DNA from 2 places in the Streptosporangium sp. NPDC049376 genome. Region 1 is predicted to be linked to the other one. Evidence: riboswitches for the same ligand, from Rfam matches in the RefSeq annotation. Region 1 holds a riboswitch; the other holds the start of a gene.
What was found. A riboswitch is a leader RNA that binds a small molecule or an ion and turns the genes downstream of it on or off. The one in region 1 is predicted to bind glycine.
Positions count from the first base shown of each region.

Region 1 (3,395 bases):
GCAACTGGACGAAGACCACGTCACCGAGGGCGTTGGCGGCGTAGGCGGTGATGCCGACGGTCAGGGTCAGGCCGTCGTCTATGCCCGAGATCCACTCGTGCTCCTTGGTGTAGTGCAGCTCCTCGGGAATGTCACTCACTTTTTCCTCCTGTAGAAAGGCAGCTCAACGACCTCGACCGGCTCGTGACTGCCCCGGATGTCCACGGCCAGTCCAGCGGACGTTCCGTTGTCCACGTAGGCCATGGCGATCGGCCTGCCCAGGGTCTGGGAAGGCGCTCCGCTGGTCACCTCTCCGACGACGACGCCGTCGCCGGAGACCACCGGATACCCGTGGCGGGGCACCCTGCGGCCGGTCGCGATCAGTCCCACCAGGCGGCGGGCCGGGGGGACGTCCTTGAGCGGCTCAAGGGCGGCCCTGCCGACGAAGTCGCCTGGTTTGTCAAACCTCACCACACGGCCGAGCCCCGCGTCGAACGGGGTGAGATCAGCGGAGAGCTCGTTGCCGTACAGCGGCATCCCCGCCTCAAGACGGAGGGTGTCACGCGCCGAAAGCCCGGCGGGCAGCAGGCCGTACGGCTCGCCCGCCTTGGTGAGCGCGGCCCACAGCGGCTCGGCGTCGTCGGCGGCGACGAACAGCTCGAAGCCGTCCTCGCCGGTGTAGCCGGTGCGGGCGACGAGGGCGGAGAGCCCGGCGACGGTCGCGGGAAGGCCCGCGTAGTACTTCAGGCCGTCGAGGTCGGCGTCGGTGAGCCCGCCCAGGATCTCGCGGGAGCGCGGCCCCTGTACCGCGACCAGCGCGTACTGCTCGGAGCGGTCCTCGACCGCGGCCTCGAAGGCCCCGGCGCGCTCGGTCAGCTCGGCGGCGACCCGGGGGTAGTTGGAGGCGTTGGCGACGACCATGAACTCCTGGTCGGCCAGGCGGTAGACGATCAGGTCGTCGAGTACGCCGCCCTGGGGATCGACGATCATCGTGTAGCGGGCGCGTCCCGGCTCAAGGGCGGAGATGTGACCGACGAGCGCGTAGTCGAGGGCCTCGCCTGCCTGCGGGCCCGTCACGAAGATCTCTCCCATGTGGGAGAGGTCGAACAGGCCGGCCGCCTGGCGGACCGCGTTGTGCTCGGCGGACTCGCTTCCGTAGCGCAGCGGCATCAGCCAGCCCGCGAAGTCGGTCAGCGTCGCGCCGAGGGCCTCGTGAACACCGCGCAGCGGCGTGGGTCGGGACATGTTCGCACCTCAGACAGGGGTCGGATGAGAAGCATCCTCCCCCTCTGTCATGGATGCCTGAGAGCTTCGCCCGATTTTTGCCGGACTTTCACCTTCGGCGAGGCCGTACGGCCTGCTTTCCAGAGGCACCTACCCACGCGGTCCTTTGCCTTGAGAGGTTTGCGGGGAGGGCTTGCTCCTTCAGGGGTCCTGGCCTGGATGTCAGGACGCTCTCCCGCGCGGGCTCGTCGGTGTCCCGGCCAGCCTAACCGTAGGCGAGGGCCGAGCGAAATCCCCGGGTCGGGACAGAGTGTCCGGTTAGGCGTGATCATGACGGCTCTCGCATAACCTGAAGGTGCAGTGGGGGATTTGTTCCAACATCGAATCGTGGAAACAGGACGGCTACCGCTCTTCTGTTTCTTCGTCGCGCTGATCGTCGCCTTCGTCTTCACCCGCATCAACGTCCGGCTCATCCGCGCCAAGATCGGCTGGTTCGGCAACGTCAGCGTCGGCGACATGCACATCCACCATGTGGTGTTCGGCGTGGTGCTGACGATGCTCGGCGGGGTCTCCGGCCTGCTCGTCTCCGGCGTGTCCCAGGGGTGGTACGCCCTGACCGCGGCCGTCTTCGGGGTGGGCGCCGCCCTCATCCTGGACGAGTTCGCGCTGATCCTGCACCTGCACGACGTCTACTGGGAGGAGGAGGGCCGCACGTCGGTCGACGCGGTGTTCATCGCGATCGCCGTCACCGGTCTGCTCCTGCTCGGCCTGCGCCCGCTGGGCTGGGAGCGGCCGGACGGCACGCCGCAGGGGACGTGGCTGGCGGTCGGCTTCCTCGTGCTCAATCTCATGCTCGCCGTGGTCACCCTGCTGAAGGGGAAGATCTGGACGGGCATGGTCGGTCTGTTCGTCCCGCTGCTGCTGATCGTCGGGGCGCTGCGGCTGGCCCGGCCCGGCTCCCCCTGGGCCCACTGGTTCTTCGCCCCGGGCTCCCGAAGGCCGAGGCCCTGGAAGCTGGCCAGGGCGCAGCGCCGTGAGGAGCGCTGGCGTCGCCCGGCCATCAAGGTCAAGATCGCCTTCCAGGAGTTCGTCTCCGGCCGTCACGACCTGCCCTCCTCCCGCCTGCGGCCACGCCGCTGACCTCGGTGAACCGCCGTGCCGTACTGTCGCGCGCCCGGTGAAACTAATCTCATTAGACAGAAATTAATGGGATTAGTTACAGTCTAGGGAATCTAGGAGAGAGGGGCGCGTATGGCGCGGGCCGGGTTGACGACGGATCGGGTGACGCTCGCCGGTGCCGAACTGGCCGACGAGGTCGGGTTCGACCGGCTGACCATGTCGGCGGTGGCACGACGGCTCGGGGTGAAGGACGCCAGCCTCTACGCGCACGTTCGCGGCCTTGAGGACCTGCGCGGCCGGATCGCCCTGCTGGCGGCCGACGAGAAGAGCGTCCGCATCGCGGAGGCCACCGCGGGGCTGGCGGGCAGGGACGCGCTGGTCGCGTACGCGACCGCCTACCGGGACTACGCCCGCGAACACCCGGGCCGCTACATGGCGACGCAGATCCCCACGGAGATCGACCCCGAGCTCCTGGCCGCGGCGCGCGGGCCGCGGCGCGCGATCGAGCTGACCTACGGCATGTTGCGCGCCTACGCCCTCGGGGAGCCCGACCTGACCGACGCGGTACGGCTGCTGCGCAGCATGCTGCACGGCTTCATCAGCCTTGAGGCGGCGGGCGGGTTCGCGCACTCGCGCCCGGCCGAGGAGTCGTGGTCACGCTGCCTCGACGCCCTGCACACCCTCCTGGAGCGCTGGCCCGCCGATCACGAACCACACGGTGAAGGAAAGAGGACATGACCGAGATGACCACCGGACGCCTGCGTGTGGACGGCGCCGAGCTGTACTACGAGGTGCGGGGGCGCGGGCCGCTCCTGCTGCTGATCCCCGGCGGCACCGGCGGCGCCGCCTCCTTCGAGGAGATCGTCGACGACCTGGCCGCCGACCGCACGGTCGTCACCTACGACCCGCGCGGCCTGTCCAACAGCCCGCTGGACGACCCGGCGGCGCCTCAGCGGGTGGAACAGCACGCCGAGGACGCCCTCGGGCTGATCGACCTGCTGTCCCCCGGGAAGCCCGTCAGCGTGGTGGGCTGCAGCTCGGGGGCGATCGTCGCGATGCGCCTGCTCACCGCC
Region 1 covers NZ_JBITMT010000002.1:128,992-132,386, reverse strand. The annotation lists gene gcvH (glycine cleavage system protein GcvH) at 1-139, opposite strand, end outside; gene gcvT (glycine cleavage system aminomethyltransferase GcvT) at 136-1,224, opposite strand; glycine riboswitch at 1,266-1,350, opposite strand; glycine riboswitch at 1,353-1,451, opposite strand; gene ACIBVQ_RS06050 (hypothetical protein) at 1,591-2,343, shown strand; gene ACIBVQ_RS06045 (TetR/AcrR family transcriptional regulator) at 2,455-3,060, shown strand; gene ACIBVQ_RS06040 (alpha/beta fold hydrolase) at 3,057-3,395, shown strand, end outside.

Region 2 (3,395 bases), on a different contig from region 1:
AGGACCGGCTCGAGGCCGCGGACCGCGAGGACCGGCCGGTCACCCCTCCGCGGGCCCTTCCCGGCGAGGCGCCGCCGGAGGTTCGTCTCACCCGCAAGGAACTGCTCGCCGCCGCCGAGCTCGACGAGGAGACCCTCACCGAGCTTGAGGACTTCGGCCTGCTCGCCGCGGTCGCCCGCCACTACGACGCCGAGGCGCTGGCCGTGGCCCGCAGCGTGGGGGCACTGGCCGCCTTCGGGCTCAGGGCACGCCACCTGCGGGTCGTCAAGGCCGCGGCCGAGCGGGAGGCCACCCTCGTCGAACAGGCCATCGCACCGTTGCTTCGCCGCCGAGGCCCGGGGGCCATCGACCGGGCCGACGAGACCGCCAAGGAGATTTCTGGTCTTCTGCTGGAATTGCACGCCTCGCTCCTGCGTTCCGCCGTGCGTGGGGGCTTGGGCCGGTGAGAACCTGACCAGGCACTCGTCCCCTCACGAGTGTTACGTTGAACAAACCGGTCATAATCCAGCGAAGACGGAGCAGCCCGTGTTGCAGATGGAGGTCGTGGGCGTTCGGGTTGAGATGCCCTCAAACCAGCCTATTGTCCTGCTGAAGGAGGCACATGGGGAGCGGTACCTGCCGATCTGGATCGGCATGACCGAGGCGACGGCGATCGCGATGGCCCAGGCCGAAGAGCCGCCACCCCGGCCACTCACCCATGACCTCTTCCGCGACGTGCTCGACGCGCTCGGCGTCCGGCTGAGCACCGTGAACATCGTCGCACTCCGTGATGGGATCTTCTTCGCCGATCTCGTGTTCTCCAACGGGGTCGAGGTGAGCGCCCGTCCTTCGGACTCCATAGCCCTGGCGTTGCGTACGGGAGCCCGTATCTTCGCCAGTGAGGACATCGTCAGGGAGGCGGGGGTGATCATTCCCGACGACCAGGAGGACGAGGTGGAGAAGTTCAGGGAGTTCCTTGACACGATCACGCCCGAGGACTTCGGTCGCGCGGGGTAGGTATTTCGGTGCATTTACGCTTCACGACGCGCCGGGGAGGGTCGTTGACTGATCTTGGCCCCAGTCCTACGGTGCAAGTGAAACCCGCGGCTGTGCGCAAACCCCCAGATCAGGCCGCGGGATGAGAGAAAGCCGGAGGTCCGCGTGGCGGTCAGCAGCGGCGAGGGTAGAAACGCCGACCAGGATGACCCGGAACGGCGCGGGGAGGCACGTCAGCGTGCGGGCGAAGAGGGCCTGCTGTTCGACGGGCAGCCGGTGAAACTGCCCGCCGACATCGGATACCGCGGTCCCACCGCCTGTGCCGCGGCCGACATCACCTATCGGCAGCTGGACTACTGGGCGCGCACCGGTCTGGTCGAGCCCACGGTCAGGGCCGCTCACGGTTCGGGTTCCCAGCGCCTGTACGGCTTCCGCGACATCCTGGTGCTCAAGGTCGTCAAACGGCTGCTCGACACGGGTGTGTCCCTCCAGCAGATCCGCATCGCCGTCCAGCACCTGCGCGACCGCGGCGTCAACGACCTGGCCCAGATCACCCTCATGAGTGACGGGGTGAGCGTGTACGAGTGCACCTCACCCGACGAGGTCATCGACCTGCTCCAGGGAGGGCAGGGTGTCTTCGGCATAGCCCTCGGCCGCGTCTGGCAGGAGGTGGAGGGCTCCCTGGCCGACCTGCCCGGAGAGCGCGCGGAGTCCGGCCAGAGCCCTTTAGGCGATCACCACGCGGATGAGCTGGCCCGTCGTCGCCGGGCTCGCCGCACCGGGTAAGGTTGTCTCGCTGCTGACTCTGCGCGGGAGAGACCCCGGCATGATCGGGGCGCCGAAGGAGCAACCTCCCCGGAATCTCTCAGGCACCCGGTACCGCGTGGGCGAGGCGACTCTGGAAAGCAGGCACGCCCGCCAGGCGCGTCTCACCGACGGGGAAAGCCTTCCACGCACCGGAAGGTGAAACTCTCAGGTCGCGATGACAGAGGGGGAGATCCGGCATACGCCCGCGCCCAGCGCCGGTCTCCAACGTCTCGGGAGGCTTCCCATGACCGACCTGTCACCGCTCAGCGAGCTGACCCCCCCGCCGTTCGCCACCCGTCACATCGGGCCCGCGGACGCCGACCAGACCCGCATGCTCGAGGCGGTCGGATTCGCCTCGACCGCCGACCTGGTCGCGGTGGCCGTCCCCGAGGCCATCAGGGCGAAGGACAGGCTCAACCTCCCGCCCGCCGCGAGCGAGACGGAGGCCATCGCCGAGCTGCGCGCCCTCGCCGGGCGCAACACCGTGCTCACCTCGATGATCGGCCTGGGCTACCACGACACGATCACCCCGGCGGTCATCCGCCGCAACCTCCTGGAGAACCCCGGCTGGTACACCGCCTACACGCCCTACCAGCCCGAGATCTCCCAGGGGCGCCTTGAGGCCCTGCTCAACTTCCAGACGGTCGTCTCCGACCTGACCGGTCTCGACGTGGCGGGCGCCTCCCTGCTGGACGAGGCCACCGCCGCCGCCGAGGCGATGACGCTGGCCCGCAGGGCGGTGCGCGGCTCCTCGAACGTGTTCGTCGTCGACGCCGGCTCGTTGCCGCAGACCAAGGCCGTGCTGCGCACCAGGGCCGAGCCGCTCGGCATCGAGCTGGTCGAGAGCGACTTCACCGAGGCCCTTCCCGACTGTTTCGGCGTGCTCGTGCAGTACCCCGGGGCCGACGGTGAGATCAGGGACTTCCGTGCCGTCGCCGAGGCCGCCCACGCGCGCGGCGCCCAGGTGGTGGCCGCCGCCGACCTGCTGGCCCTGACCCTGCTGGCCGCCCCCGGCGAGCTCGGCGCCGACATCGCGATCGGCTCCTCGCAGCGCTTCGGCGTCCCGCTGGGCTTCGGCGGCCCGCACGCCGCCTACATGGCCGTCCGCGACGGCCTGCAGCGGCAGATGCCCGGCCGTCTGGTCGGCGTCTCCCAGGACGCCGACGGCCGCCCCGCCTACCGCCTGGCGCTGCAGACCCGTGAGCAGCACATCCGCAGGGAGAAGGCGACCAGCAACATCTGCACCGCGCAGGTGCTGCTCGCGGTCATCGCGGGCATGTACGCCGTCTACCACGGCCCCGAGGGCCTTCGCAGGATCGCCAGGCGCGTCCACCGGCACGCCGTCGTGCTGGCCGCGGGCCTGCGCCACGGAGGCGTCGAGGTCGTCCACGACGCCTTCTTCGACACCGTGCTCGCCCGGGTGCCCGGCCGCGCCGCCCGGATCGTGGCCGCGGCCCGCGACAACGGCGTCAACCTGCGCCTGGTCGACGCCGACCACGTCGGTGTCACCTGCGACGAGCGGACCGAGCAGCTCCACCTGGAGCAGGTCCTGGCCGCCTTCGAGGTCAGCGGCGCCGTACTGACCGACCTGGACGCCGCGGCGCACGACGCGC
Region 2 covers NZ_JBITMT010000006.1:132,758-136,152, reverse strand. The annotation lists gene ACIBVQ_RS18690 (MerR family transcriptional regulator) at 1-446, shown strand, start outside; gene ACIBVQ_RS18685 (bifunctional nuclease family protein) at 526-996, shown strand; gene ACIBVQ_RS18680 (MerR family transcriptional regulator) at 1,141-1,761, shown strand; glycine riboswitch at 1,776-1,867, shown strand; gene gcvP (aminomethyl-transferring glycine dehydrogenase) at 2,027-3,395, shown strand, end outside.
Region 2: linked by a shared signal. The riboswitch ahead of gcvP (aminomethyl-transferring glycine dehydrogenase) and the one ahead of gcvT (glycine cleavage system aminomethyltransferase GcvT) in region 1 are both predicted to bind glycine.